Regions from separate parts of the Streptomyces capparidis genome, predicted to be linked through region 1. Evidence: riboswitches for the same ligand, from Rfam matches in the RefSeq annotation. Region 1 holds a riboswitch; each other region holds the start of a gene.
What was found. A riboswitch is a leader RNA that binds a small molecule or an ion and turns the genes downstream of it on or off. The one in region 1 is predicted to bind cyclic di-AMP.
Positions count from the first base shown of each region.

Region 2: linked by a shared signal. The riboswitch ahead of ACYVO2_RS16590 (transglycosylase family protein) and the one ahead of ACYVO2_RS21295 (C40 family peptidase) in region 1 are both predicted to bind cyclic di-AMP.
Region 3: linked by a shared signal. The riboswitch ahead of ACYVO2_RS14725 (C40 family peptidase) and the one ahead of ACYVO2_RS21295 (C40 family peptidase) in region 1 are both predicted to bind cyclic di-AMP.

Region 1 is NZ_BAAGTD010000026.1:40,147-49,656, forward strand. Features, by position in the region: gene purB (adenylosuccinate lyase) at 1-138, opposite strand, end outside; gene ACYVO2_RS21255 (SGNH/GDSL hydrolase family protein) at 278-1,078, opposite strand; gene ACYVO2_RS21260 (GNAT family N-acetyltransferase) at 1,114-1,569, opposite strand; gene bioD (dethiobiotin synthase) at 1,692-2,414, opposite strand; gene ACYVO2_RS21270 (adenosylmethionine--8-amino-7-oxononanoate transaminase) at 2,420-3,739, opposite strand; gene bioB (biotin synthase BioB) at 3,732-4,925, opposite strand; gene ACYVO2_RS21280 (8-amino-7-oxononanoate synthase) at 5,054-6,238, shown strand; gene ACYVO2_RS21285 (ATP-binding protein) at 6,427-6,861, shown strand; gene ACYVO2_RS21290 (DUF6328 family protein) at 6,842-7,357, opposite strand; gene ACYVO2_RS21295 (C40 family peptidase) at 7,470-7,943, opposite strand; cyclic di-AMP (ydaO/yuaA leader) riboswitch at 7,947-8,109, opposite strand; gene ACYVO2_RS21300 (hypothetical protein) at 8,468-8,794, opposite strand; gene ACYVO2_RS21305 (ATP-dependent Clp protease proteolytic subunit) at 8,800-9,432, opposite strand.
Region 2 is NZ_BAAGTD010000018.1:53,942-63,451, forward strand. Features, by position in the region: gene ACYVO2_RS16575 (DUF501 domain-containing protein) at 1-491, opposite strand, end outside; gene ACYVO2_RS16580 (FtsB family cell division protein) at 595-1,071, opposite strand; gene eno (phosphopyruvate hydratase) at 1,540-2,823, opposite strand; gene ACYVO2_RS16590 (transglycosylase family protein) at 3,091-4,038, opposite strand; cyclic di-AMP (ydaO/yuaA leader) riboswitch at 4,042-4,196, opposite strand; gene ACYVO2_RS16595 (cytochrome P450 family protein) at 4,807-6,063, opposite strand; gene ACYVO2_RS16600 (LLM class F420-dependent oxidoreductase) at 6,102-7,091, opposite strand; gene ACYVO2_RS16605 (endonuclease V) at 7,152-7,901, opposite strand; gene ACYVO2_RS16610 (DUF6479 family protein) at 7,953-8,312, opposite strand; gene ACYVO2_RS16615 (nucleoside triphosphate pyrophosphohydrolase) at 8,337-9,335, opposite strand; gene ACYVO2_RS16620 (SurA N-terminal domain-containing protein) at 9,419-9,510, opposite strand, start outside.
Region 3 is NZ_BAAGTD010000015.1:89,117-98,626, reverse strand. Features, by position in the region: gene ACYVO2_RS14750 (glycosyltransferase family 4 protein) at 1-950, opposite strand, end outside; gene ACYVO2_RS14745 (mannosyltransferase family protein) at 1,042-2,223, shown strand; gene ACYVO2_RS14740 (M48 family metalloprotease) at 2,198-3,391, opposite strand; gene ACYVO2_RS14735 (hypothetical protein) at 3,388-4,605, opposite strand; gene ACYVO2_RS14730 (NlpC/P60 family protein) at 4,641-5,672, opposite strand; gene ACYVO2_RS14725 (C40 family peptidase) at 6,099-7,142, opposite strand; cyclic di-AMP (ydaO/yuaA leader) riboswitch at 7,153-7,323, opposite strand; gene ACYVO2_RS14720 (NYN domain-containing protein) at 7,889-9,292, opposite strand; gene ACYVO2_RS14715 (hypothetical protein) at 9,429-9,510, opposite strand, start outside.

The DNA of each region.
Region 1 (9,510 bases):
GTCGGCCTGCGCCCGCAGCACCGCCAGCCACAGGCGGCGTTCGAGGACGACCTTGTGCTCGGGCGACCACAGCGCGGCGAGCTCGGGAGAGGCGTAACGCCCGGCGAGGACGTTCGGAATGCGGGGCTTGTCAGTCACGTGCGCCAAGTGTAACGACGCGGCGGGCCCGGCCCACGGCGGGGCACGCGGCACCGGTCGCCCCCGGGCAGGCCCGCGCTGCCCCACGGGGCCGGCTCCGCCCACCCCGCAGAACGGTGCCTCCGCGGCGGGGGCCCGCTCACGGGGTGGTGCGTGGGCCCCAGATCTCCAGCTCGGCCCGCTTCGGCAGGCGGCCGTCGCCGGAGGAGCGGCCGGTGAGGCGGCGGCCGACCCAGGGGCCGAGGTGGATGCGGGCCCAGCGCAGGTCGGCGCGGCAGCGCTCGGTCCAGGGGACGGGGGCGGCGGGCGGCAGCGGCTCGGTCCAGTCGAAGGTCGCGGGCAGGCCGAGCGCCTGCCAGGCGCCCTCGGCGACGCGGCGGTGGCCCTCGGTGCTGAAGTGCAGCCGGTCGTCCGCCCACATCCGCGGGTCGTCGAGGGTGCGCACCGAGAACAGGTCGAGCACGGCCGCGTCGTGGCGGCGCGCGGTCTCCTCGATGGTGGCGAGCAGCCTCTCCACCCGCGGCATGAGCCGGGTGCCGCCGCGCATCCGCCCGCGCGGGTCCACGGGGCGGACCAGCAGCAGCTTGCGGGCGGTCGGGGCCAGCCGCTCCGCGGCCTCCTCGTAGCGGGCGCACACCAGGCCCACGTCGCACTTCGGGCGCAGCACGTCGTTGGCGCCGCCGACGAGGGAGACCAGGTCGGCCTTCATGGCGGCGGCCGGGGCGACCTGCTCGTCGAGGATCTGCCCGATCAGCTTGCCGCGCACCGCCAGGTTGGCGTAGCGGAACCCGGGGCTCCGCTCGGCCAGCCGGGCGGCGAGCAGATCGGCCCAGCCCCGGTAGGAGCCGTCCGGCAGCGCGTCGGACATGCCCTCGGTGAAGGAGTCGCCGAGCGCGACGTAGGAGGTGAAGGGGGTGTCGGTGGTGTGCGTGTCGTCCATGGCGGTTGTGATCCTACGATGCCGCCCGGCCCCGGTTACTGGCGGGTCACATCGGTGGCCAACGGCTTGACCCAGCGCGACCACTGCGGCTGCGGCGCGTAGCCCGCCGCCCGCCAGGCGTGGTGCGCCCGCTCGTTGGCGTCCAGCACCATCGCGTCCCCGCGCCGCCCGCCCTGCGCCGTGAACCGCCGCTCCGCCGCGTCCAGCAGGGCCCGCGCGATGCCGCGCCGCCGGTGCCCCGGGTGCACCGCGAGCCGGTACAGGTGGCAGCGCCAGCCGTCCCAGCCCGCGATCACCGTGCCCACCAGGGCGCCGTCGGACTCGGCCAGCAGCAGGGCCTCCGGGTCGCGCTCGATCAGGCGGGCCACCCCGGCGCGGTCGTCGCTGACGCTGGTGCCCTCGGCGGCGGTGCGCCAGAACGCGAGGACGGCGTCCACGTCGGACGGCTCGGCGGCGCGGATCACCGGGGCGGGGGAGTGCTGGTCGCTCATGCGGTCAGCCAAGCAGCGGCCCGCACCGGCGGGCGAGCCGTTTTCACCATGCGGACACCACGGGGACGCCGCGCGGGGACGGCTCCGCGGGGACGCCGCGCGGCGGCGCGGGCCCCGGCCGGTCAGCGGCCCGGGGCGTGCTCCGCGGTGAACGCCGCCGCGTCCCACACCCCGCCGAGCCGCGGCGCCAGCCACCGGGGGGCGGCGGCCCGGAAGTCCTCCGGCGCCCGGGCGGGCGCGCCCTGCGGCACGGCCCCGAGCAGCGGGACGCCCGCGCACACCGGCAGGTCCGCCAGGTTGCAGCGGCAGGCCAGGTCGGGCTCGGCCGGCCAGGCGCCGATGACCGTGCCCGGGCAGTCCAGGCCCCGGCTGCGCAGCGCCTCCGTGGTCAGCGCCGCGGTGTTGAGGGTGCCGAGCCCGGCGGTGACCACCACGAGCACCGGGGCGGCCAGGGCGGCGGCCACGTCGGCGAGGGTGCCGCCGTCGTCGTCCAGCGCCACCAGCAGCCCGCCCGCGCCCTCCACCAGCACCAGGTCGTGCTCCACGGCGAGCTTCTCCGCGGTCTCGGCGATCTCGGCGGGCCGCACCGGGGGCAGGCCGGCCCGCCGCGCCGCGGTGTTCGGGGCCAGCGGCTCGGGGAAGCGGGCCACCTCCACGCCGGTGACGGGCCCGGCCAGCCGCGCCACCTCCGCCGCGTCCCCGGCCTCGCCCGGCGCCACCCCGGTCTGCGAGCCCTTGACCACGGCCACGCTCCGCCCGGCCGCCAGCGCCGTCGCGGCCAACGCGGCGGTCACCACCGTCTTGCCGATCTCGGTGCCCGTGCCCGTCACCACCAGCACGCCCATGCCTGTCACCCCTCCTCGGCCGCGGCCACCACAGCCGCGGTTATCCGCGCCAGATCCTCGTCGCCGGTCACATACGGCGGCATCGTGTACACCAGGTCGCGGAACGGCCGCAGCCACACGCCGTGCCGGGCCGCGGCCCGGGTGGCGGCGTCCATGTCCACCTCGTGGTCCAGCCGCACCGCGCCGATCGCGCCCAGCACCCGTACGTCCCGCACCCCCGGGACCTTCCGGGCGGGCTCCAGGCCGGCCGTGAGGCCCGCCTCGATCCTGGCCACGTCCGCCCGCCAGTCCCCGCTCAGCAGCAGCTCGACCGACGCGTTCGCGACCGCGCAGGCCAGCGGGTTGCCCATGAACGTCGGCCCGTGCGCGAGCACCGGCACACCGCCGCGGGAGATCCCGTCCGCCACCCGGGAGGTGCACAGCGCGGCGGCCAGGGTGAGATAGCCGCCGGTCAGCGCCTTGCCCACGCACATCACGTCCGGGCTGACCCCGGCGTGCTCCGCGGCGAACAGCGCGCCGGTGCGGCCGAAGCCGGTGGCGATCTCGTCGAACACCAGCAGCACGCCGTGCTCGTCGCACAGCTCCCGCAGGGCCCGCAGATAGCCGGGGGAGTGGAAGCGCATCCCGCCCGCGTTCTGCACCACCGGCTCCACGATCACCGCGGCCAGCTCGTGCGCGTGCCGCTCCAGCAGCCCGGCGAGGTGCGCCACGTACGCCGGGTCGGGGTCGGCGTCGAAGCCCTCGGGCGGCGCGTCGGCGAACACCTGCCGGGGCAGCACCCCGGACCACAGGCTGTGCATCCCGCCGTCCGGGTCGCACACCGACATCGGCTGCCAGGTGTCGCCGTGGTAGCCGCCGCGCCAGGTCAGCAGTCTGGTCCGGCCGGGCTGCCCCAGGGAGCGCCAGTACTGGAGGCACATCTTGACCGCCACCTCCACCGACACCGAGCCGGAGTCGGCGAGGAAGACGTGCCGCAGCGGCTCGGGCGTGATCTCCACCAGGGTGGCCGCGAGCCGCACCGCGGGCTCGTGGGTGAGTCCGCCGAACATCACATGGCTCATCCGGTCCAGTTGCTCGCGCGCGGCCCGGTCCAGCTCGGGGCGCCCGTAGCCGTGGATCGCCGACCACCACGACGCCATGCCGTCCACCAGCTCGGTACGGCCCTCGAACGGCTCGGCCAGGCGCAGCCGCACCCCGGAGGCCGACTCCACCAGCAGCGGGGTGCGCCGGCCCGGCATCGGCCCGTACGGATGCCACACGTGCGCCCGGTCGAGTGCGAGCACCTCCCGCGGCGTCAACCGCCCGGGCAGCGCGTGCTCACGCATTGGGGGGCAGGTCCGTGCCCGCGCCCCGCCTGCGCACCGCGACCAGGTCGGGGCGCGGCGCGTCCACCGCGGGGACCGCCACCCGGGGGGCCGCCGCCTCTGCGGTCTCCTCCGGGGCCGCGCACGCCCCGCCGGAGCCGCACCCGCCGCCGGCGCCGCCGTCCCCGCAGGGCCCGCCGGCCGCCCGGTGCTCCGGCAGGGTCACCTGGTCGGTGCTCTCCACCTCGAACCCGGCGTCCGCGATCATCTCCAGGTCGGCCCGGCCCGCCTGGCCCTCGCTGGTGAGGTAGTCGCCCAGGAAGATGGAGTTGGCCAGGTGCAGCGCGAGGGGCTGCATCGACCGCAGGTGCACCTCGCGCCCGGCGGAGAGCCGCACCTCCACGTCCGGGCAGACGAACCGGACCATCGCCAGGATCCGCAGGCAGCGCTGCGGACCGAGGTTCCACTCCTTCGCCAGCGGGGTGCCCTCGAACGGGATGAGGAAGTTCACCGGAACCGAGTCCGGGTCCAGCTCCCGCAGCGCGAACACCACGTCCACCAGGTCCTCGTCCGACTCGCCCATGCCCGCGATCAGCCCGGAGCAGGCGGACAGGCCGGCGGCGTGCGCCTTGCGCACCGTGTCCACGCGGTCGGCGTAGGTGTGCGTGGTCGTGATGTCCCCGTACGTGCCCTCGGAGGTGTTCAGGTTGTGGTTGTAGGCGTCGGCGCCCGCCTCGCGCAGCCGCTCCGCCTGCCCGTCCGACAGCAGCCCCAGGCAGGCGCAGACCTCCACGCCCGCGTTCTCCTCCTTGATCGCCTCGATCGTCCGCGAGACCCGGTCCAGGTCCCGGTCCGTCGGGCCGCGCCCGGACGCCACCAGGCACACCCGCTTGGCCCCACCCGCGACCCCCGCCCGGGCCGCGGCCGCCGCCTCCTCCGGCTTCAGCCAGGTGTACTTCAGGATCCCCGCCTTCGAGCCCAGGCGCTGGGAGCAGTAGGAGCAGTCCTCGGGGCACAGCCCCGACTTGAGGTTCACCAGGTAGTTGAGCTTCACCCGGCGCCCGAACCAGTGCCTGCGCACCTTCGACGCCGCCGCGACCACGTCCAGCACCTCATCGTCGGAGGTGCGCAGCACGGCCAGTGCTTCCTCACGGGTCGGCGACTCGCGCCGCAGTCCCTTGTCCACGAGCGTGTTCAGCAGGTCCATGGCAGCCGATCCTACGGACAGCGGGCCCGTACGGCTGTGACGGACGGGACACCGCGCCCGCCGTCCGCGCCGCGCTCCAGCCGCGCTACGGTCACTGTCGCCCCGCTCTCGACCCCAGGGAATGCCCGATGTCCGCAGTGCCCGCCGCCGACCCCACCGAGGACCCCGCCGCCCGGCCCGCCGCCGACCCGTTCGCCTGGCTCGACCGGCACGCCGAGGAGCGCCGCCGCGCCGGGCTGGTGCGCACCCTGCGGCCCCGGCCCGCCGACGCCCCCGTGCTCGACCTGGCGGGCAACGACTACCTGGGGCTCACCCGCGACCCACGCGTCACCCGGGCGGCCGCCGACGCCGCGCTGCGCTGGGGCGCGGGCTCCACCGGCTCCCGCCTGGTCACCGGCACCACCCGACTGCACACGCGCCTGGAGGAGGAGCTGGCCGCGCTGTGCGGGGCCGAGGCGGCGCTGGTGTTCTCCTCGGGCTACGCCGCCAACCTCGCCGCCGTCACCGCGCTGGCCGGGCCCGGCACCCTGCTGGTGTCCGACGCGTGCAACCACGCCTCGCTGATCGACGGCTGCCGCCTGTCCCGCGCCACCACCGCGGTGGTGCCGCACCGTGACGTGGCGGCCGTGCGGGAGCGGCTCGCCGCCCACGACGGCGCGGCGATGGCCGTCACCGACGCGGTGTTCTCCGTGGACGGCGACGCCGCCCCGCTGGGCGAACTGGCCGCCGCCTGCCGCGAGGCGGGCGCGGCGCTGCTGGTGGACGACGCGCACGGGCTCGGTGTGCTCGGGGAGGGCGGCGCCGGGTCGGTGGCCGCCGCGGGCCTGGCCGGGGCGCCGGACGTGGTGTGCACCGCCACCCTGTCGAAGTCCCTGGGCAGCCAGGGCGGCGTGGTGCTCGGCCCGGCCCGGGTGATCGGGCACCTGGTCTCCAACGCCCGCACCTTCATCTTCGACACCGGCCTCGCCCCGGCCGCGGTCGGGGCGGCCCTGGCCGCCGTGCGGGTGCTGCGCGAGGAGCCGGACCGGGCCGCGCGGGCCCTGCGCGCCGCCCGGGAGCTGGCCGCCCGCCTGGCCGCGGCGGGCCTGGCGGCGAGCACCCCGGACGCGGCGGTGGTGTCGGTGCGGGCCCCGGGCCCCGAGCAGGCCGTGCGGTGGGCCGCCGACTGCCGCGGGCACGGCGTCGCCGTGGGCTGCTTCCGCCCCCCGTCGGTCACCGACGGCGTCTCCCGGCTGCGCCTGACCGCCCGCGCCGACCTGACCGAGGCGGAGCTGGAGCGGGCGGTGCGCACGGTGGTGGCGACGGCGCCGTGAGCCCGGCGGGCGCCGCCCCGGCCGGGCCGCGCCCGCCCGCGCGCAGCCCGCTCCCATATATACGAATACCTTTGCCGAACCCCTCCGCCGGCGCGGGCGGAGGTGGCAGGGTGAACGCCGGGCGGCCGGCCGCGCCGCCCGGCGGCGCCGCGCGCCGCCGCGGCATCGGGGGAAGGGACAGCCTCGCCATGGCGGACCTCCAGGAAGCCCGCTTCACGCTGCCGACCGCCCCGGACTCCGTGGCCGCGGCGCGACGGCGGGTGGCCGAGGTCCTCGAGGGGTGGGGGCTGCCCCCCGGGCATCCGACGGCGGAGACCGTGCGCCTGGTGGTGTCCGAGCTCGCCACCAACGTGGTGGTGCACACCTTCGGCAGCTCCCCGTTCTTCGGTGTCGCGATGCGGCTGGAGCGCGACGAGGTGCTCCGCGTCGGCGTCACCGACAGGTGCCCGCGCCGGCCGCGGCGGCTGCCCGCCGCCGTCGGCCAGGACAACGGGCGCGGGCTGCTGATCGTCCGGCACCTCGCCGCCGAGCTCGGCGGCAGGCTCTCGGTGACCGCGGCCCCGGGAGGCGGCAAGACCGTGTGGCTGAGCCTCCCGTGGGCCGTCAGTTCCGGCGGGTCCTGACCCGCCCCGATATTCGCTCGTTCGCGCGCCGCAGCCGCCAGGGGATCACCGCCCACAGCGTCGCGAACAGCACGGCGACGCACGCCGCCGCCACGACGCCCTCCGTCCTGCCGAGCACGAAGTCCAGGATGAGCAGCACCGATCCGGTCAACGCCATCGCCAGCACGCACAGCCCGTACGAGGCGAACCGCGCGGAGACGTCCACGATCTTCCGCTTCGCCCGCTGCCGGAACAGCATCCGGTGCAGCGCCGCCGGCGCCGTGAACAGCGCCGCCGACACCACGGCCAGCAGCAGCGTCACCACGTACGTGTCGCGCTGGAAGCCGTCCAGATCCGGGAAGCGCGGAGTGAACGCCAGCCCCAGCAGGAACGCGAACAGGATCTGCACCCCCGTCTGGGTGACCCGGAGCTCCTGGAGCAGCTCCGCGAAGTTGCGGTCGTCCCGCTCCTGGGGGGTTTCGCGCCTGCCGTCCACGTGTCTCGCGTTGGTGTCCATTGGGGTCTTCTAGCCCGTTGGGCGCGGATTACGCGGTGGTCCGGCCGGTGCCGGGGACGGGAGGAGGGGCGCCGTGCGGCCCGGCCGGGTCGCCGCACAGCGCCCCGGAGCCTCAGCGGACGCGACCGTAGTAGACCTTCTTGGTCCAGATCTTCTCCAGCTTCACCCGCTTGCCGGGCTTCGGCGAGTGCCAGATCTTCCCCTTGCCGGCGTAGATGCCGACGTGGTAGACGCTGCCACCGGAGTGGAAGAAGACCAGGTCGCCCTGCTTGCGGGACTTGGCCGAGATGTGCTTGGTCTTGTTGTACTGGGCCGCCGCGGTGCGCGGCAGCTTCTTGCCGACCTTCTTGAACGAGTAGAGGACCAGACCCGAGCAGTCGAACCGCTTCGGACCCGCCGCCCCCCACTGGTACGGGGCTCCCTTCTTGGACGCCGCCACCTTCAGCGCCTTGGCGGAGGCGCTCGCGGCCTCGGCCTGCGGCGCGAGGGACGGTGCCAGGACCGTCCCCGCCAGTGCGGCGGCGGTGAGGGCGGAGGTGGCTCCGGCCCGGGAAACGAGCGCAGGTATGCGTGAACTCGCGGTCATGCGAGAACCCTTCGTCGTCCGCCTGCGAAAGATGACCTGTCGGGTTCGGGCTGGCGAAGTTGCCCGGCCACTGTCGTGGCTTCACCCCAAGGAGCGCCGTCGTCCGTGGCGCTCCGCCTTGCTCGGGTCTCCCGCTCCTGCCGGTGCGTTGCGTCGACCTGTCATCCGGTGCGGCGGCAGGACTCGGCGTCCGCCCGGACCGCCCCGCCTCGGTGACGGGGGCTTGTCGTCGAGAAGGGATCCTGCGTCATGTGGCGCCCGGATTCGTAGCGCAAACGCCCTTCTGTGAACTTCTTCACTTCTGGGTCATTCGACGGAACCGGGCGCTCCTCACCCCTGCGGGCTACCGCCGGAAACCCCTGTTGACCAGCGGAATTGGGGGTTTCCGACGGTGTGTGGAAGCGCAAGTCGCAAGCGGGTTCGCGCATCGAGCGCCGCTTCGCGCGCTCAGCCGTACGAGGGAGCCCGAACGGGTGACCGATCGGCCGTCAGAGTGACCCGGCGGCAGGCCGGGTGGCACCGGGTCAGGCCGTGCCGCCGTCACCGCCCGGCGCGGCGGGCGCGGGGACGGTGACCCGGCCGGTGCGCCGCTCCCCGTCCAGGACCAGCAGCGCGCGCCGCAGCGTCTCGGCGTGCATCTCCGCCTCCCCGCGCAGGTGCATCGTGGCCAGGGCGTCCCGCAGCGCCGTCGCCCTGGAAACGAGCGCCTGGGCGGCCCGCAGTGCGCCGTACGTGTGGGTGGCGCGCGCCGGGTTGATCCGGCCGAGCAGGTCCACCACGTCCAGGTAGGCGTCCACCACCTCGCCCTCGGCGCGGGTGAGGGCGGGCAGCGGGGGCAGTTCCGGCACCACCCCGATCACCGCCCCGGGGCGAGCGGGACGGCCTTGCGGGAGCGGGTGACCCGGTCCACGAGCCCGTAGTCCACCGCCTGCTCCGCCGTCAGGAACAGGTCGTGCTCGATGTCCTCGTGCACCCGGGCCCGCTCCCGCCCGGTGTGCCGGGCCAGCAGCTCCTCCAGCAGCTCCCGGGTGCGCTGCACCTCGCGGGCCTGGATCTCCAGATCGGTCGCCTGCCCCCGCGCCGCGTCGGACAGCGACGGCTGGTGGATCATCACCCGCGACCCGGGCAGGGCCAGCCGCTTGCCCGGGGCGCCCGCGGCGAGCAGCACCGCGGCGGCGGAGGCCGCCTGGCCCAGGCAGACCGTCTCGACGTCGCAGGACACGAACGTCATCGCGTCGTACACGGCCGTCATCGCCGTGAAGGACCCGCCGGGGGAGTTGATGTACAGCGAGACGTCCCGGTCCGGGGCGGCGTGCTCCAGGTGCATCAACTGGGCGATCACGTCGTTGGCCGCCGTGTCGTCGATCGGCGTGCCGAGGAAGACGATCCGCTCCTGGAGCAGCCTGGAGTACGGGTCGAGCACCCGTGTCCCCGACGAGGTCCGCTCGTGGAACTCGGGCAGGACGTGACGGGCGGTCGGGGGGATCATCGGTCGGTTCCTCCGGTTCGTGTGGTGGGTTCGCGCTGTGTGCGTGCGGGGGCCGCGCGTCGGCCGCGCGCCCCGTCT
Region 2 (9,510 bases), on a different contig from region 1:
CCCGCGCAGGGGCCCTTGCGCCACCACTCGGGCAGCATCGCCAGCGCCTCGTCGCCCAGCGGGTTGACGCCGGGGCCCGCCGCGAGGGCGTGGCCCACCAGGACGTGCAGGCACTTGACCCGGTCCGGCATGCCGCCCGCGCTCGGGAAGCCCTTCAGCACCTCGACGGCGTCGCGCCTGGCCAGGTAGTCCTCATGGGCGCGGCGGTAGGCGGCGGCCAGGTCCTCGTTCTCGGCCAGCCGCTCGTTCATCTCCTTCATCACGCCCTCGGACTCCAGCGTCCCGATGGCCGACGCCGCCCGCGGGCAGGTCAAGTAGTACAGCGTGGGGAACGGCGTGCCGTCCTCCAGGCGCGGCGCGGTCTCCACCACGTCGGGCAGCCCGCACGGGCAGCGGTGGGCGACGGCGCGCAGACCGCGGGGGGTGCGGCCGAGCTGCTCGGCGACGGCGGCGCGGTCGGCGTCGGAGGGGGGCGTGGGTGCGGTGTTCATCGGGGACGTTTCTCGGGCCTGTCTGCTGGGACTGGGAGTGGGACGGGGCTGGGACTGGGACTGGGACTCGGGTCGGGACGGGGCGGGGGTCGGAGCACGGCGCTCAGCGGCCGGCCGCCGGGGTGCCGCCGTCCGCGCGGGAGGCGGTGCCGTCCGCGCGGTCCACGCCGAGCCACAGGTTCTCGTACCACGGGCGACCGCCGTCGGGCCGGGCCGAGGACGGCTCGGCGTCGCCGGAGCCGCCCGGGGTGACCAGGGTGAACCCGGTCTCCCCCGGCATCACGTAGTGCAGGTGCTCGCGCGCCTGCGCCCTGACGTACGCCGGGTCCTGCCAGCGGGCCTTCTCGCGGCGCAACTGCTCGACGCGCTCGCGGGCCCGCCTGGTCTCGTCCCGCTGCTCGGCGATCTCCGCCCGCTGGGCGATGTACTGGCGGGTGGGGTACGCCAGCGCCACCACCAGGGTGCACAGCACGAACGCCAGCACGGCGGCCCGCCCGGTGAAGCGGCTGCGCCGCTGCGGTGCGGGGCGCCGCCCCGAGGCCCGGTAGACGCGGGCCTGCGCCTGCCTGCCGAGTGCCATCAACCGGGCACTGGTCGTCGAGAACCGGTCGGCCGTGCCGCGGTTCCGGCTCGCAACCACGTCTGCTCTCCTTCGGCCGGGGTGGTGTCGTGTGGCCGGGGCGATGTCTGGCCGGAGTGATCTGCCCCATGGGAACACGGGGCGACCGGGATGTCACGGATTCCGCGCCCCGACCGGCCCGCGGGCCGCGGGCGGGGCCGCTCCGGCCCACCCCGGCAGGGCGGGGCCCGCCGGTATCCCGGGGTCCCGCTCGCCGTGTCAACCGCCGCTCGGGCGGCGGGTGGGAGGACGGGCGGGAGAAGAGGGCGGACGGAAGGGCGGATGGGGCTCGCGGGGAGCGGAGGCCGGGGCTCCCGCTCCGGCGCGTGACCCCGGAGCCGGGCTCCCGCCCGTCGCAACACCCGCCGCCGGGGCGGCGAGTGGGGCGACGGACGGGAGGGTGGGGCGGCGGGAGGAAGGGCGGTGGGGTCAGCCGACCTTGAAGCGGGGGAACGCGGAGCGGCCCGCGTACACCGCGGCGTCGTCCAGGATCTCCTCGATGCGCAGCAACTGGTTGTACTTGGCGACGCGCTCGGAGCGGGCCGGGGCGCCGGTCTTGATCTGGCCGCAGTTGGTGGCGACGGCCAGGTCGGCGATGGTGACGTCCTCGGTCTCGCCGGAGCGGTGCGACATCATGCACTTGAAGCCGCTGCGCTGGGCCAGCTCGACGGCGTCCAGGGTCTCGGTGAGCGAGCCGATCTGGTTCACCTTCACCAGCAGGGCGTTGGCGGCGCCGCTCTCGATGCCCCTGGCGAGGCGCTCCGGGTTGGTGACGAACAGGTCGTCACCGACGAGCTGGACCTTGTCGCCGAGCTGCTCGGTGATGGTCCTCCAGCCGTCCCAGTCCTCCTCGTTCAGCGGGTCCTCGATGGACACCAGCGGGTACGCCTCGACCAGCTCGGCGTAGTACGCGGTCATCTCGGCGGCGGAGCGGGACTTGCCCTCGAAGGTGTACACGCCGTTGTCGTGGAACTCGGTGGCGGCGACGTCGAGCGCGAGCGCCACGTCCTGGCCCGGGGTGTAGCCGGCCCGCTGGATGGCCTCGATGATCAGGTCGAGGGCCTCGCGGTTGCTGTCCAGGTTCGGGGCGAAGCCGCCCTCGTCGCCGAGGCCGGTGGACAGGCCGCGCTCCTTCAGCACGCCCTTGAGGGTGTGGTAGACCTCGGTGCCCCAGCGGACGGCCTCGGAGAACGACTCGGCGCCGATCGGCGCGATCATGAACTCCTGGATGTCCACGTTGGAGTCGGCGTGGGAGCCGCCGTTGAGGATGTTCATCATCGGCACCGGCAGCAGGTGCGCGTTGGGGCCGCCCAGGTAGCGGAACAGCGGCAGGTCCGACGCCTCGGAGGCGGCGTGGGCCACGGCGAGGGAGACGCCCAGGATGGCGTTCGCGCCCAGGCTGGACTTGTCCGGGGTGGCGTCCAGGTCGAGCATCGCCTGGTCGATCAGCCGCTGCTCGGTGGCGTCGTAGCCGACGAGCTCGGGGCCGATCTGCTCGATCACGGCGAGGACGGCCTTCTCGACCCCCTTGCCGCCGTAGCGGGACTTGTCCCCGTCCCTGAGCTCCAGGGCCTCGAAGGCGCCGGTGGACGCGCCGGAGGGAACCGCGGCCCGGCCGGTGCTGCCGTCATCGAGGCCGACCTCGACCTCGACGGTGGGGTTCCCTCGGGAGTCGAGGATCTCCCGGGCTACGACGACGTCGATGGAGGGCACGAGCATCTCCTTAGGGATGGATGTGAGCCTTGCAGCCTGAGCCTAACCGCCCGCCCGCCGCGCCACCGTCCGCCCCGTGGGTGGGGCGGTGGACGGAAGGTGAACGGCGAGGGGCGGAGGGTGACCCTCCGTGCGCGGACAGCGGCCTCCGCGGCCCTCGGCGTGGGGAGCGGGCCGGCCCCCCGGGGGCGGACGCCCGGACAGGCAAAGCCCCGGCCGGGCCGCCCGATGGGGAGGAGGCGGCCCGGCCGGGATGACAGGGGCTGGTCAGCCGAGCTTGAGCTCCTGGCCGGGCAGGATCAGGTCGGGGTCCTCGCCGACGGTGTCCTTGTTCGCGTCGTAGAGCTCCTGCCAGTTGCCGAGGCCCTGGTCCTCGGCGATGGCGGTGAGGTTGTCGCCCTTCTCCACGGTGTACTCCGCCGCGGCGGCGGACTCCTCGGCGGCGGGGGCGGTGTCCTCGGCGGGCCGCGCCGGGTCGGGCGCGCGGTGCTTGCCGGTGCCGCGGGAGGCGCGCTCGCCGGGCAGCTCGTCCTCGCCCTCGGGGGCGACGGGGGCGGCGTGCCGGGGCGTGCGGGTGGGCGCGGTCCCGGCGTCCTCGGTGGCGACGGTGCCCCGGGTGTGGTCCTCCACGTCCGCGGACGGCCGTTCGGACGCGGTCCGCCGGGGCTCCTCCGCGTCCGCGGACTCCCCTGCGGCCGGGGTGGTCCGCGACGGCGTGGCCGTGTCCTTGGGGCCCTCGGTCTGCTCCGCGGGCGCCGAGGTGTCCTGCCGGGGGGCGTCCCGCTCCTCCTCCGGGGCCGGGGCGGTCTCCTCCGCGGAGGGCGCGTCGGGCGCGGCGGCCCCGCCGAGGCCGGCCTCGACCGCGCAGGTGGCCCACGCCTGCGGGCCCTGGTCGGCGAGGATGCGCTCCGCGACGGCGATCTGCTCCAGCCTGCTGGCCAGGTCGGCGCGGGGCGCGTAGTCCTTGCCGCCGTACGCCGCCCAGGTCTCCTCGCTGATCTGGAGGCCGCCGTAGTAGCCGTTGCCGGTGTCGATGCCCCAACTGCCGCCGCTCTCGCATGTCGCGACCTTGTCCCAGGTGTCGCCGGACGCGGCCTGGGCGCCGGTGGCGCCCATCAGCGGGAGGGCGACCCCCGCTCCGGTGACCCCCGCGGCGACGACGAACTTCGGTGTCGGACGCGGTTTGCGGTGGCGTCCGTTGCCGGACAGCAGCATGAGCGTGTCCCTCTCCGACGCCTGCGAGGTGAGCTGTCGGGTTCGGGCCGTGAGGCTGGCCCGGCCGCCCTCGTTCCGGCGGCTTCACCCCAAGCCGGGACCGCCGGTCCCGGCGCTTACGGTGGTTCCCCCGCTCCCGCCGTCGGTTCCCATTGGAGCCAACGTCCCGCCGGCCGGCGGCGGGATTCGGCGCTCCGGCGGCGGGGCCCCTGGCGGGGCCGACCCGACGTTATGGGGTCGGGCGATCAGATCACAAGCAGGTGTATCAATTATCACGTCAGTATCACCGGTGATCAACGGGCGACTACTCGGCGTCCCCGCCGAACCCTGCGGCGGGGGGTGGGTGGGGGTGTCCTCCGGAGGCCAGGGGGCTCCGCCCCCTGGACCCCCGCCGAGGGCTCCGCCCCCGGACCCCGGTTCGGGGAGTGGGAAGGGCGGGCCCTCCGGGGACCAACGGGCTCCGCCCTTGGACCCCACCGGGGGCTCTGCCCCCGGACCCCGGTTCGGGGAGTGGGGTGGGTGGATCCTCGGGAGGCACAGGGCTTCGCCCTTGGCCCCTCACCGGGGGCTCCGCCCCGGACCCGGTTCGGGGAGTGGGGTGGGTGGGTCCTCGGAAGGCACAGGGCTTCGCCTCTTCGCCCCGACCGGGGGCTGCGCTCCCGGGGCCCGGTTCCGGGAGTACGGAAGGGCGGTCCTCCGGGGGGCCAAGGGCTCCGTCCCCGGTCCCCGTCCGGGGCCGCCGCCCCGGGCTCCGCCGGGGCTCCGCCGCTAACCCCGGGGTCGGCTCTCCGGGGTGAAGTTCACCGGGAGGGTTCGCAGGCCGCGCATGATGAGGCCGCCTCGCCAGCGGAGGTCGGGGGGATCGGCGGCGAGGGTGAGGTCGGGGAGGCGGCGCAGGAGGGTGGAGAGGGCGGTTCGGCCCTCCAGGCGGGCCAGGGGGGCGCCGATGCAGTAGTGGATGCCGTGGCCGAAGCCCAGGTGCGGGTTGTTGGCGCGGGCGAGGTCGAGGGTGTCGGGGTCGGGGAAGCGCCGCGGGTCTCGGTCGGCGGCGGCGAGGACGACGAGCACGGGGTCGCCGACGGCGATGTCCACCCCGCCCAGGGTGAGCGGCTGGGTGGCGAACCGCCAGGTGGCGATCTCCACGGGCCCGTCGTAGCGCAGCAGCTCCTCCACGGCGGTGGCGAGCAGCCCGGTCTCGCCGCGGGCCAGGGAGGTCTGGAGGCGGGCGCGCTCGTCGGGGTGGCGCAGCAGCGCGTACACGCCGTTGCCCATGAGGTTCACGGTGGTCTCGAAGCCCGCGAACAGCAGGATGAAGGCCATGGCCGCGGCCTCGTTCTCGGTGAGGTGCTCGCCGTGGTCGCTCGCCCGGATCAGGCCGGAGATCAGGTCGTCGCCGAGGTCGGCCCGCTTGCGGTGGATGAGCTCCGCCAGATAGGCCCGCATCCGCTTCACCGAGCGGGCGACGCCGCCCCTGGAGCCGCCCTTGTGCAGCATCATCCCGGCCCAGTCCCGGAAGTCGTCCTGGTCCTCGGGCGGGACGCCGAGCATGTCGCAGATGGCGTGGATCGGGAGCGGGAAGGCGAACTCGTGGATGAGGTCGGCGCTGCCCCGCTCGGCGAAGCCGTCGATGAGGCGGTCGGTGAGCCGCTGGACCCGCGGGGCGAACTCGGCGACCCGGCGCGGGGTGAACGCCTTGGCGACCAGGCGGCGCAGCCGGGTGTGGTCGGGCGGGTCGATGTTGAGCAGGTGGGAGACGAGGTCGGCGTCGCGCTCGCCGGGGATGCCGACCTTGCCCTTGGTGTGGGCGCCGCGGGCGCCGTGGTGGACGGGGTTCTTCGACAGGCGGTCGTCGGCCAGCGCCTGCCTGGCGTCGGCGTAGCGGGTGACCAGCCACGCCTCGACGCCGCTCGGCAGGGTGGTGCGGTGGACCGGGGCGTGCTCGCGCAGCCAGGCGTAGGCGGGGTAGGGGTCGGCGGCGAACTCCCAGGAGAACAGGGCGGGCGCGGCGGCGGTCCGGTCGTGCATGACTCGACGGTAACGGGGCGGCGGGCCCGCCCGTCCGGCTACCCGGCCGGCGCGATCCACTCCACGGCCCGGGCGAGCGCCGCGGGGGGCTCCCCCGGGGTGGGCAGCAGCGCGGGCACGACCGTGGTCGCGCCCGCCGCCGCGTAGGCGCGCAGCTTCTCCCGGCACTCCTCGGGCGAGCCGTGCAGCACCAGGGCGTCCACGACCTCCTCGGGCACGGACGCCGCCGCCTGCCTGCGGTCGCCGGCCTCCCAGGCGTCCCACAGGGGCGCGAGGGCCTCGCCGCGGCCGAGCCAGCGCTGGTACTCGGCGTACACCGGCACCGTGAGGTACCCGGCGATCAGACGGCGGCCGAGCTTGCGGGCGTATCCGCGGTCCTCGGTGGGGCAGACGAAGACCCGCACCACGACCTCCTTGTCCGTGCCGCCGGCCGCGTGGAACTCGGCGAGCGCGGTGGGCACGTCGGCGGCGGCGAGCCAGTTGAGGATCACCCCGTCGGCCTCCCGTCCGGCGAGCCGCAGCATGCCGGGCCGCAGCGCGCCGAGCAGCAGCGGCGGGGTGCGGTCGGGGGCCCGCTCCAGGCGGAAGCGGTTGACCTCGAAGGTCTCGTACTCCTGGGTGACGGCCTGCCCGGTCAGCGCCTCGCGCAGGAAGCGCAGGGTGTCCCGGCAGCGGGCCCAGGGCCGGTCGTGGGGCAGGCAGTTCCAGTGCTCGACGACGGTGGGCGACGAGGCGCCGACACCGAGCAGGAACCGCCCGGGCGCGGCCTCGGCGAGCGCGGCGGCGTGCATGGCGAGCAGGGCGGGTCCTCGGGTGTGGACGGGCACGACGGCGGTGCCGAGCCGCAGCGCGGGCGCCCACACCGAGGCGAGGGCGAGCGGGGTGAACGCGTCGGCGCTCGCCGTCTCCATGGACCACAGGTCGGTGAAGCCGAGGTCGGGCAGGCGCTCGACCAGGCCGCGCTGCCCGGCCAGCGGCAGGGCGTCGAGCGGGTAGGTCAGGCCCCAGCGCGGCTGCGGGGTGGTCATGCGTGTGTCCTCCCGAGGTGCCCTTACCAGCAGGTAACCGACCCGTGACGGCCCATGCCATCACAGGGGCGCGCGGGGCGACAAGGGGGGCCGGGCGGCGGGGCGGGGGTCCGGGGCGGGCCGGGCGGCCAGGAGGGTGTCGCGGCTGAGCCGGTCGGCCAGGCGGGTGGTCTGCGGGAGGCGGTAGCGGGGGGCGAGGTCCAGCACATGGCGGCAGGCCGTCGCCAGGTCGATGCCGTGGCCGACGGAGACGAAGACCGGCTTGACCCCCGGCTGGGTGCGCAGGGCGCGGCCGACGACCTCGTCGCCGTCCAGCAGCGGCGCCCACGCCCCCCGCTCCTCGCCGAGCCCGGTGTGGCGGCCGACGAACGCGGTCTTGGCCACGCCCGCGGTCGGCACTCCGGTGAGCACGCCGAGGTGGCAGGCGAGGCCGAAGCGGCGCGGGTGGGCCAGGCCGTGCCCGTCGCACAGCAGCAGGTCGGGAGTGAGGGGGAGCCTGTTCAGCGCGGTGAGCAGGGTGGGCAGCTCGCGGAAGGCGAACAGGCCGGGCCGGTAGGGGAAGGACGTCTCGCCGACGGCGGTGGCCCGCGCGACGGGCTCGTGGGTGACCGCGTCGAGGACCACCACGGCGGCGGCGACCCGGGTCGGGCCGCCGTCGGTCTCGGGGCCGTAGGCGACGTCGAGCCCCGCCACGGTGGCGGGGCTGTCCGGGCCGGGACCGGCGGCGTCCACCCGCGGGCGCAGCTCGTCCTGGATCCGCAGCGCCTCGTCCTCGGTGGCGGGCCAGGCGCCGGGCGTCTCGATGTCCACCGGTCTCCTCCCCCGTGCGGCGCGGGCCGGGCCCGTGCCAGGGAGAAGACCCTAGCGGTCCTCGCCGCGACGGCTGCTGGTGCGGTAGTCGTTGCTCAGTTCGCTGGGGTACAGCCGGCGGTCGCCGGGCTCGACGGGCTCCGGCAGGCAGTTCTCATGATCGTAGTCGTAGCCCTTGGGCTCCGGGCCGTCCTGGTGGCCGGGGCCGTGGTCGGGCGGCGCCCCGTGGTCCACCTCGTCCCGGGTCTCCCAGGCGCCCCGGCGGGGCTGCGAGGCCGGGACGGGCGGCTCCTGGCGCTTGCGGCGTATGTACAGCGCCCGGGCCACCATCAGCGCGATCACGAACAGGACGCCCACGACGAGCGGGCCGATGCCGACGGCGTGGTCCCAGGTGACTTCGGCCAGATCCATACCTAGTGTTCGCATACGGGGCGGTTACCCCTGTTCCGCCTCCTGAATCCGATCACGGTAGGCGCGGGCCGCGGCGCGCAGCGCGTCCTCGGCGTCCACGCCGTGGGCGGCGGCCAGGGCGGTCACGGCCAGCAGCAGCTCGCCGACGGAGGCCGCGTCGGGGTGCGCGGGCGGGGCGATCGGGGTGGTGACGGGGACGTCGAGCCCGGCCTTGCGGACCCGGGCCAGGAGCTTCCCGGCCAGGGCGAGGGCGGGCTGGCCCAGCGGCACGCCCTCGGTGACCGAGGAGCGCTGCTTCTCGGCCGCCTTGAGCTGCTCCCAGTTGGCCTCGACCTGGTCGGCGGTGGTGGCGTCGGCGGAGCCGAAGACGTGCGGGTGCCGGTAGACCAGCTTGTCCACGATGCCGCCCGCCACGTCGTCGACGGAGAACGGGTCCTCGGGGTGCTCCTCGGCGATCCTGGCGTGGAAGAGCACCTGGAGCAGCACGTCGCCGAGCTCCTCGCGCAGCGCCGTCCTGTCGTCCTCCTCGATCGTCTCGACCAGCTCGTACGCCTCCTCGATGAGGTACTTCACCAGGGAGGCGTGGGTCTGCTCGGCGTCCCAGGGGCAGCCGCCGGGCGAGCGGAGGCGGTCCATGACGGCGACGAGGTCGAGCAGCCGCGCCCCCGGCAGGTCGTAGGAGGCGGGCAGCAGCTCCAGCTCGGGCATGCGGGCCTGCCCGGAGGCGGCGAGCGCGGCCAGGTCGTCGGCGAGGCCGCCCGCGGCGTCGTCGTGCCCGGTGACCACGACGACCGTGCGCCCGGCGCAGCCGTCCACCAGTTCCCTGGCGGCGGGCGCGGCGACCTCCACGCGCACCCCGGCCTCCCGCAGATACGGCAACTGGGGGTGGCCGGGGTCGGCGCACAGCACCCGGTCGGCGTCGTGCAGGGTCCGCCAGGCGGGCCAGGACAGCAGGCCGGGGGCGACGCGGTGGGTGGTGCTCAGCAGCACCAGGCGGCCGGGGGTGTCGGTGTTCGGTTCCACCCGTCGAACCTACCTCCGGCCCCCGGGAGTCGGCCCAGGGCTTTTTCCCCGCCCGCCCCGGGCCCCGCCGCCCCGGGCCCGTCTCAGGCCCGGTTCTCCGCGGGCCCGGGCAGCCAGGGCTCGGTGGTGCGGTCGATGGTGAGCTGGTCGGGGTTCCACTTGCCGTAGCGCGGGT
Region 3 (9,510 bases), on a different contig from region 1:
GCGTCGGGCGCGCCGCCGGAGTCGCCCGCGATCACCGGCAGGCCCGTCGCCGACGCCTCCAGGTAGACGATGCCCAGGCCCTCCACGTCCAGGCCCCGCCGCCGGGTGCGGCACGGCATCGCGAACACGTCCCCCGCCTCGTAGTGCGCGGGCAGCTCCGCCCACGGCACCGCGCCGGTGAACACCACCGCGTCGCGCACCCCCGCGGACTCGGCGAGCCGCTCCAGGCTCCGGCGGTACGGGCCGCCGCCGACGACGAGCAGCGCCGCGTCCGGCACCCGGGCCAGCACCCGCGGCATCGCCCGGATCAGCGTGTCCTGCCCCTTGCGCGGCACCAGCCGGGACACGCACACCACCACGGGCCGCCCGGTCAGCCCCAGCCGCTCCCGCACCGCGGCGCCGCCCGCGCCCGGCCGGAACGCCCGCTCGTCCACGCCCGGGGTCAGCCGCACCATGCGCTCCGCCGCCCGCGGGCTCAGGGCCGGGGCGATCCGGGAGCGGGTGTACTCGCCGAGGTAGGTGAGGGTGTCCACGCCGTCCCCGATGCGGCGCAGCAGCGCCCTCGCCCCGGGCAGCGCCGCCCAGCCCGCCTCGTGGCCGTGGGTCGTGGCGACGATGCGCTCCGCCCCGGCGCGGCGCAGCGCGGGCGCCATCAGGCCCAGCGGGGCGGACGCGCCGAACCACACCGACGAGCACCCCTCCGCCCGGAGCAGCTCCGCCGCGCGCCGCGTCACCCTGCGGGTGGGCAGCAGCACGGAGGCGCGGTCCCGCACCACGGGGAAGGGCTGCTCCCGGTCGAACCGCGCCACCTCGGCGCCGTCCTTCCAGGTGGAGGCGTAGACCACCACCCGCGCGGGCTCCAGCCGCAGCGCCATGCTGTGCACGAACGCCTGGATGCCGCCGGGGCGGGGCGGGAAGTCGTTGGTGACGATGAGGGTCTTGTCGGTCATCACGGCGAGGTTAGCGGGAAGGGCGGGCGCGGACGGCGGGGAGGTAGGGTCGGGGACCGTCGTACGGAAAGCAGCGAGACCGGGCGGGGCCGTGACCAGCGCGCAAGAGGATCTCTCCGGCCGGGTCGTCCCGGCGGCACCGTCCGTCTCCCTGCCACGGCGCGCCCTGGCGGTGTGCGGGGTGCCGCTGGCCGTGTACACCGCGGCGGCGGCCCTCCAGCTCGCCGTGCTGTGGCTGATGATCCCCCCGGGCAGCGAGGAGGGGGTGCGGGAGCGGCTGCTGTCCTGGGACGGCAGGCTGTACCTGCACACCGCCGAGCACGGCTACCCGCAGGGCCTGGAGTACCGCGCCGACGGCACCCTCGCCGGGAGCAACCTCGCGTTCTTCCCCCTCTACCCCGGCAGCGTCCGGCTGCTGCGCGAGCTGACCGGCCTGGGCTGGGAGACCTGCGCCCTCACCTCCGCCAGGCTCGCCGGGGCCGCCGCCGCGGTGCTGGTGCACCGGCTCGGCCTGCGGCTGTACGACCGCAGGGTCGCGTTCGCCCTGACCGCGCTGGTGTGCGTGCAGCCCATGGCCGTGTCGCTGTCCATGGCCTACACCGAGAGCCTGTTCCTGGCCCTGGCCGCGGGCACTCTGCTGGCCGCGCACCGCCAGGCGTGGCTGACCGCCGGGGTGTGCGGGCTGCTGGCCGGGCTGACCCGGTCCACGGCGGTCGCGGTGGCCGCGGCGCTGGCCGTGGCCGCGGGCATCGCCATGTGGCGGGAGCGGCGGGTGCTGTGGCGGGCCGTCGCCGGGTGCGCGCTGGGCGCGGCGGGCGTCCCCTCGTACCTGCTGTGGGTGGCGCACAGGACCGGGCGGCTCGACGGCTGGACGGCCGTGCAGGAGGCGGGGTGGGGCACCCACTGGGACTGGGGCGCGGCCACCGCCCGGTTCTTCGCCGACACGCTCCGCGTCAGCGACGGGTGGGTGGCGCTGAGCGTGGTGCTGCTCATCGCGTTCACCGCGGTGGGCTGCGCGCTCGCGGTGCTGGACCGGGTGTGGCCGCCGCTGGCCGTGCACGGGCTGCTGGTGCTCGCGCTGACCGTCGGCCAGACGAACTACTACCACTCCAAGCCGCGCCTGCTGGTGCCCGCGCTGCTCGCGCTGGTCCCGGTGGCCGTGGCCCTGGCCAGGACGAGGACCCGCACGGCGGTGCTGGTGGGCGCGGCCCTGGCGCTGTTCGGCACCTGGTACGGCGCCTACATGATCACGGCGTGGCGCTTCGCGGTGTAGTCGCGCCCGCCGCCCCCGCGCGCCGCGCCGCCCACTCCCGGGCGGCGGCGACGCGCTGCACCGCGCTGGGGTGGGTGCCGTACAGGGCGTGCAGGAGGCGGGGCGGGTCCACGTCGGCGACGTTGGCGACGGACAGCCTGCGCTGCATGGCGACGAACGCCTCCGGGTCGCCGGTCAGGTCCAGGGCGTGCCGGTCGGCGCGGGCCTCCACGCGGCGGCTCACCGCGCGCCCGGCCGGGCCCGCCACCGCGGCCAGCAGCGCCGCCAGCGCGGCCAGCAGGAACACCGAGCCGGGGTCCCGGACGCGGTCCGCGCCGGCCGCCCGCAGCAGCGGGTCCCAGCTCGCGGCCGCCGCCAGCAGCAGCGTCCCGGCCGCGGCGCCGAGCGCGCCGAGCGCGGTGCCCCGCGCCACGTCCCGGTGCCGCACGTGCCCGAGCTCGTGCGCGACCACCAGCTCCACCTCCCGCGGCTCGGCCCGCTCCAGCAGCGTGTCGAAGACGACGACCCGGCGGGTGGCGCCGAACCCGGACACGTACGCGTTCAGGGCGGTGGTGCGGCGGGAGGCGTCGGCGACGAGGACGTCGCGCACCGCGACGCCGTCCCGCCGCGCCAGGTCCAGCAGCGCGGTGCGCAGCTCGCCCTCCGGCAGGGGCGTGAACCGGTTGAAGACGGGTTCCAGCAGCAGCGGGGCCACCCAGGACAGCAGCACCGACACCGCGGCGGCGCACCCGGCGGCGGCCCACCACCAGGTGTCCGGCCAGGCCCTGGCCAGGGCGTACCAGCCGAGGACGGCGCCGGCGGCGAGCGGCAGCGACACCAGCAGCCCGCGCAGCACGTCCGCCCACCAGCCGCTCCGGCCCTGCGTGACCAGGCCGAACCGGCGCCGCGCCGCCGTCACCCGGGCGCTGAACGGCAGCCGCACCGCCGTGCCCACCGCGACCAGCGCCGCCGCGCCCCACAGCGCCCGCGCCCACCAGGGGCCGCCCACCGCGTCCACCACCGCGGACCCGGCCGGGGTCAGGCCGAGGGCGAGCAGCGCCGCCAGGGAAGCGGCGCGGCCGGCGAGCGCGGGCGGCCACTGCGCGCGGCGCAGGGCGCGCCCGCGCTCCCGCTCCTCGTCGGTGAACACCTCGGTGACGGCCCCGCGGGCCCGCCCGGCCTGGCTCATCGCAGCTCCTCCTGCACATAGGCGCGCCACCGCGCGGTGAAGTCCGCGAGCCCGACGCCGAGCACGGACCGCATCCGGGCGTCCAGCTCCCGCTCCCCGCCCACGCCGCGGCCGGCCGCGCGGTACAGCTCCTCCAGCCTGTCCTGCCCCCAGGTGGCGGCGGTCATCCGGCAGGCCAGCCACGCCATCTCGTACGCCTGCGCGAGCCCGTCGCGCCCGGCGGAGAAGTCGGCGTCGCCGGGCAGCCGCTGCGGGACGTGCCCGGCGAGCACGTCGCGCCGCAGCTCGGGCGCGACCTCGGCCGGGGAGCGGCCGGTGCGGGCGTAGGCGACCCAGTCGGCGAAGCCCTCCGACAGCCACACCGGCGTGGCGGGCGTGGTGGCGCGGCGGGTGGCGACGTGGGTGGTCTCGTGGGTGAGCACCACCTGGCGGCCGAACGCGCTCAGGTCCCGGTAGGCCTCCGGGTTGACCAGGATCCGGTCGGCGGAGGCCGCGGAGGCGCCGCGGGCCTGGGCGGTGGTGACGGCGGCGATGCCCGCGTAGCTCTCCTCCGGGGCGCCGAGCAGCTCGGCCATCTGGCGCTGCGTGGCGGGCACCAGCACCACCACGGTCCCGCCCCAGCCGTCCGGCCACACGGCGCGCACGGCGGGCACCGCCCGGTCCGCCTCGGCCGCGCGGGCGCGCAGGTCCCGGAGCCCGCCGAGGCCGAGCACCAGGCTGTGCTCGCCGCGCACGGCCCGCACCGGCCCGAAGTCCCACAGTTGGGCGGTGCCGCCCGCGTCCCCGGTGAGGGTGACCCGGCCGTCGCGGGCGGCGAAGGTGAACCGCTCGGCGGCGGTGACGGGCCCGGTGTCGTGGCCGGTGAGGCGGTAGCGCAGCTCGACGTCCGCGGTGGTGCCGCGGATCCGCAGCAGCCGGTAGCCGTAGGAGGCCAGCGGCACCTCGGCGAGGTTGCCGAAGCGTGCGGCCTCGCGGCGGCGGAACGGCCCCGGCGCGGTGTCCCGCAGGAACGCGGCCCGGTCCCGCTCGACCACGGCCTCGCCGCGGCGCCGCAGCAGCTCGGTGAGGGCGGCGCGGGTGCCGGGCTCCGTGTCCCGCCCGGTGAGCGGCGGCACCAGGAACAGCGCCGCGAGCAGCACCGCGGCCGCCGCGACGACGGCCGCGACCGCGCGCGGCCCCGGCGCGAACCCCCACCGCCGGCCGCTCACGTCCACGGCCCGATCCTAGGCCGCTCCGGCCGCTCCGGCCGTCACACCCGGGTCACCGCGTGCACCGGCATCATGTCCACCGGGTCGTAGCGGACCCGCGCCCCGGGGTAGGGCGCGTGGATGACCCGGCCGCCGCCGACGTACATGCCGACGTGGCTGGCGTCGCCGCGGTAGGTGACCAGGTCGCCCGGCCTGGCCTGGGACAGCGGCACCCGGGTGCCCGCGCCGGCCTGGGCCTGGGAGGTGCGGGGGATGGTGATCCCGGCCTGCCGGTACGCCCAGTGGGTCAGGCCCGAGCAGTCGAACGCGTGCGGGCCCGCGCTGGCCCAACTGTAGGGGGAGCCGAGCGCCCCCATCGCCGCGCGCACGGCCGTCGCGGCGCGCCGGGAGGACGCCGGGGGGCCGTGCGGGGCGGCCACGGGCCGCCCGGCCCCGCCGTGCATCAGGCGCAGCCGGGCCCGCTCCCTGGCGTCGAGGGTGTGCAGCAGCCGCCGGGCCGAGGAGAGCTTGCGCTGCACGGTGCGCTTGTGGCGGGCCAGGTCGGCGCGGGCCTCGGCCAGATCCTCCAGTTCGGCGGCGGCCTCGGCCCGCCGCTGCCCCAGGTCCCGCTGGGCGTGGCGCAGATGCCGCAGGTCGGCGGCCTGGCGGCGGCCGACCTGGCTGAGCACAGCGGCGCGCTCCAGGTACTCGTCCGGGTCGGAGGAGAGCATGAGCTGGAGCTCGGGGTCCACGGCGCCGCCGCGGTACTGCGCGGCGGCCAGGGCGCCGAGGGCGTCGCGCATCCGGTTGATGACGGCCTGGCCGCGGGCCACCCGGTCCTGGAGGCGGCCGGCGCGCCGCTTGGAGCGCTGCTCGCGCTCCTTGGCCCCGTTGTACTTCTCGGTGGCCGCCTCGGCCTGCTCGTAGAGCCGCTCGACCTCGGCCTTCACCTCGTCCGCGTCCGTCTGCGGCACGGCGTCCGCGACGGGGGCGGCCGTGAGCGCGGCGACGAGGGTGGCGGCGCCCGCGGCCGCCACGGCGAACGGAGTCACCCGCGCCGTGCCCGGCTGCGGGGAACGTCGGTGGGACCCCACTTAAGGCGGACTCCTTCTTCCGTGCAGCCGCCTTCTCCCGGGCCTCGGCCGGACCGCGGCCCGCTCCCGGTGCCCGGTCCGGCTCCCCGTCACGGCCGTGCCGGGCTCCGGCGGAACCTCCGCGCCGTCACCCTCGGTGGGCGATCGACTACGCGGAGCTGCGGGGCAGACACTAGCCAGATGGGGCGGCGACACAAAGGTCCTGCGACTCAACCGCCACCGGGGCGCACCAAACACCGCAGGTCACCCGGCATGTGCGACAACACGGCGCCCCATGCGTTCACCCGTACGGGCGCCGCGGAGGAGTCCGCGAGGGCCGAGGAGGGGCCGAGGAGGGCCGGGGGCACGCGCCCGGCCCCACGACGACGCGGACCCCGCCCGGAGGGGGCGGGGTCCGCGGAGGAAGAGGGAAGCCGGGCCGCGGCCTCAGATGCGGACCGCGAACTGCGGCTCCATGTAGCTGAGCGTCTCGTAACGCACGTTGGCGCCGGGCTTGGGGGCGTGGAGCTGCATCCCGTTGCCCACGTACAGGCCCACGTGGTGGAAGTCGCTGTACTGGATGATCAGGTCACCGGGCTGCGCCTGACTCAGCGGGATGCGGGTGCCGGCGTTGGCCTGGGCCTGCGAGGTGCGGGGGATCGTCACGCCCGCCTGCGCGTACGCCCAGGAGGTCAGACCGGAGCAGTCGAAGGAGTTCGGGCCGCTGCCGCCCCACACATAGGGCGAGCCGATCTTCGTCTTGGCGGCCGCCAGCGCGGCGGACGCGCGCTGCGACGCCGGGACGCCGGTGACCAGGTCCTCGCGGGAGCCGCTGTCGCGGGAGGCGCGCTCGCCGCCGCTGTCCTGCTGGGGCGCGGTGACCTTCGCGCGCTCCTCGGCGGTCAGCGTGTTGAGGAGGTCCTGGGCCTTCTTCAGCTTGGCCTGAACGTCCTTCTTGTTCTTGGCGAGCTGCTTGCGGGTCTCCTCGAGGTCCTCGAGCTTGTTCGCGGCCTCCTCGCGCTCCTGGTCGAGGACCCGCTTCTGCTCCTGGATCTCCTTGATGGACTCCGCCTGCCGGGTGCCGACCTGGTCGAGGGCCGACGCCTGGTCGAGGTAGCTGTCCGGGTCGGAGGAGAGGAACAACTGGACGCTCGGGTCCATGCCGCCGTTGCGGTACTGGGAGCTGGCGAGGGTGCCCAGGTCGCTCTGGAGGTCGTTCAGCTCGGACTGCTCGCGGGCGACCTTGTCCTGGAGGTCGTCGACCTGCTGCTGGAGCTTGTCCTGCTTCTCCTTCGCGCCGTTGTACTTCTCGGTCGCGATCTCGGCGTCGTGGTAGAGCTTGTCGACCTGCTCCTTGACCTCGGACTTCGAGGGCTTGGCCGGGGCGGCGTTGGCAGCCTGGCCCGACAGCACGACCGCTGCCGCGGCAGCGGTGGTGAGCACGGTCACTCGTGCCTTGCCGGCCTGCTTGGGACGACGGTGGGACGCCACGAAGGCGAACTCCTTCTTCCTCAGTCCGCCTACCGGGTGAGCTGACGGGTTCGGGCCGGAAGCTGCCCTACGACGCGTCACCGACCCGCTTCCGCGGGGCGGCCCTCGCGCCGATTCACCCCGGAAGGACCCCTCTGGGAGGGAATGGGTCCCCGGCTCCGCGTTCCGGCGATTTCACCCTGCCAGGACGGGACTCGGCGGCACCCCCGCCGTCATCCGGGCTGGATGAACGACCAGGCGGAGGTTCGAGCCCCGACCATAGTGACCCGACGGCGATCGCTTCAAATCTTCCGGAAGAAAAAGTGGGGCACGCCGCAAATTAATTTGCCTCTTACCACGCCACGTGACAGGCGGGAGACACAGCGTCTGGCCGGAAACACCCATTCCGGACACGCTGTGCCGCAGGTCACACCGACCGCGACGCGAGGACGCAAACGGACATGAGGGACAGGTTCCCTGAATTGCCGTGAGTCGTCCGCATTCCCCTGGCGGGGCATCCGCATGACGCCCTTTCCGGAAAATTCCGACACCCCGCGCACACCCGCTCCGACGCCTCCGCCATTCACGGGGCCGGTGGAAGCGGGGCCGAAAAGGCGGAAAAGGGGACAGCGCGCACCCATCGAATGAACGGGGCATCACGGAGCATCAGCGGCCGAAACGCACGCGCTCGTGCGCGATGCCGCACGGGCGCCGCCCCCCCGCGGCCGGGGCTCGTGGAAGCGGGGTCCGGGGGCGGCGACGCGCCGTCAGCCGCGCGCCAGGCGCCGCAGCAGCAGCGTGGACGCCACCGGCCGCGCGCCCGCCCGGCGCACGCCGTCGGCGACCTCCCGGTCCGCCGAGACCACCACCACGGGGCGGCCCGGCGGCTCGGCGCGCACCAGACGCCGGATCAGCTCGTCGGCGGTCTCCCCCGGTTTGCTGAACAGCACCCGCACCCCGCGCGGCGGCGCCAGCAGCACCGGCCCCTCCAGCTCGGCGCCGTCGAACACGCACGTCACCTCGGCGCCGCTCTGCGCCGCCAGGCCGGAGAGGCCGCCGAGCAGGCGCAGCCGCTGCTTGTCCAGCGGCATCGTGGGATAGCCGGTCTTGGTGACGTTGTAGCCGTCCACGACCAGGTGCGCCTGCGGCAGCGCCAGCAACTGGTCGAGCAGCGCCGGGTCGTCCTCGGACAGGGCGCGGCGCGCGATGTCCTTCGGGGTCATCCGGCCGGGCGCGACCGCCTCCACGGTGTCCGCCGGCCTGCCGGTCGTCGGCGGCAGCGCCAGCTCCCTGCGCAGGCCCTGCGCGGCGTCGAGCACCGTGTCCAGCAGCAGCCGCAGCCGCATGTCCTCCACGCTGCGCCCCTCGCGGGCCGCCCTGCGGCTGGCCTCCAGCGCCGACTCGGTCTCGGCCAGCCGCGCCCGCAGCCGCCGCGCCTCGCTCTCCGCCGCCGTCCGCTCGGTGGCGGCCGCGCCGCGCACCGCCTCCAGCTCCGCCTGCGCCTTGCGCAGCTCGGCCTCGCCGCGCCGCACGTCGTTCACGGCGCTGCGCAGCTTGCGCTGGAGGGAGTCCGCCTCCTTGCGGGCCGCCTCCAGCTCGGCGCGCGCCTTGTCCGCCTCGGCGCGGGCGCCGGCGCGCAGCTCGGCGAGCTCCGCCTTGACCCGCGCCAGCTCGCGCAGCGCCGCCTCGTTCGCCCGCTCGCTGCGCTCCCGCTCCGCCTCGTCGCCCGCCGCGACGACCTGCTTGGTCCAGCCGGGCGGGCGCAGCAGGTACGCGGCGGCGGCGACGTCGAGGGGGTCGGCGGCGGCCGGGACCGTGCCCGCGTCCAGGGCCTCGGCCAGCTCCGGCTGGGCCTGGCGCAGCCGCGCGGCCATGCGGTGCCGGAACGCGGCGTCGCCCTCCAGGGCGGTGGCCAGGGCCGTGGCGGCGAACTTGGCCCGGCGGGCGGGGGTGAAGCGGGCGTACTGGCGCAACTGGGGCGGCAGTTCGGCGAGGCCGAACGAGCCGAACGCCTCGGCGGCCAGCCCTATGACCCGGCGGCGCACGCCCTCGGGCAGCGGCCGGTCCAGGACCTCCTCGGGAGGCGACTCGCCCGCGTCGCGCCCCGGCGGGGCGTCCGCCCGTGCCCGGTCCGGTTCCGTCCGCGCCTGCTCGCCCTCACGTTCCCTCACGTCCGCCGCTCCGTTCTCCGACCCGCCGCCCTTCCACGGGGGTGCGGCGTGCCGCGCTCCGCGTCTTCCGGCGCCTCCCCGTGTGTCGCCCGCTGTCGTCCTCATTCATTGTCTCCCGGCCGGGCCGGGCCCGTAATCAGCTCCCCGGCCGCTCGACCAGCTCCACCTGGTCCACCGCGTTGCACCAGCGGCAGCGCACCGACTCGATGGTGTCGCTG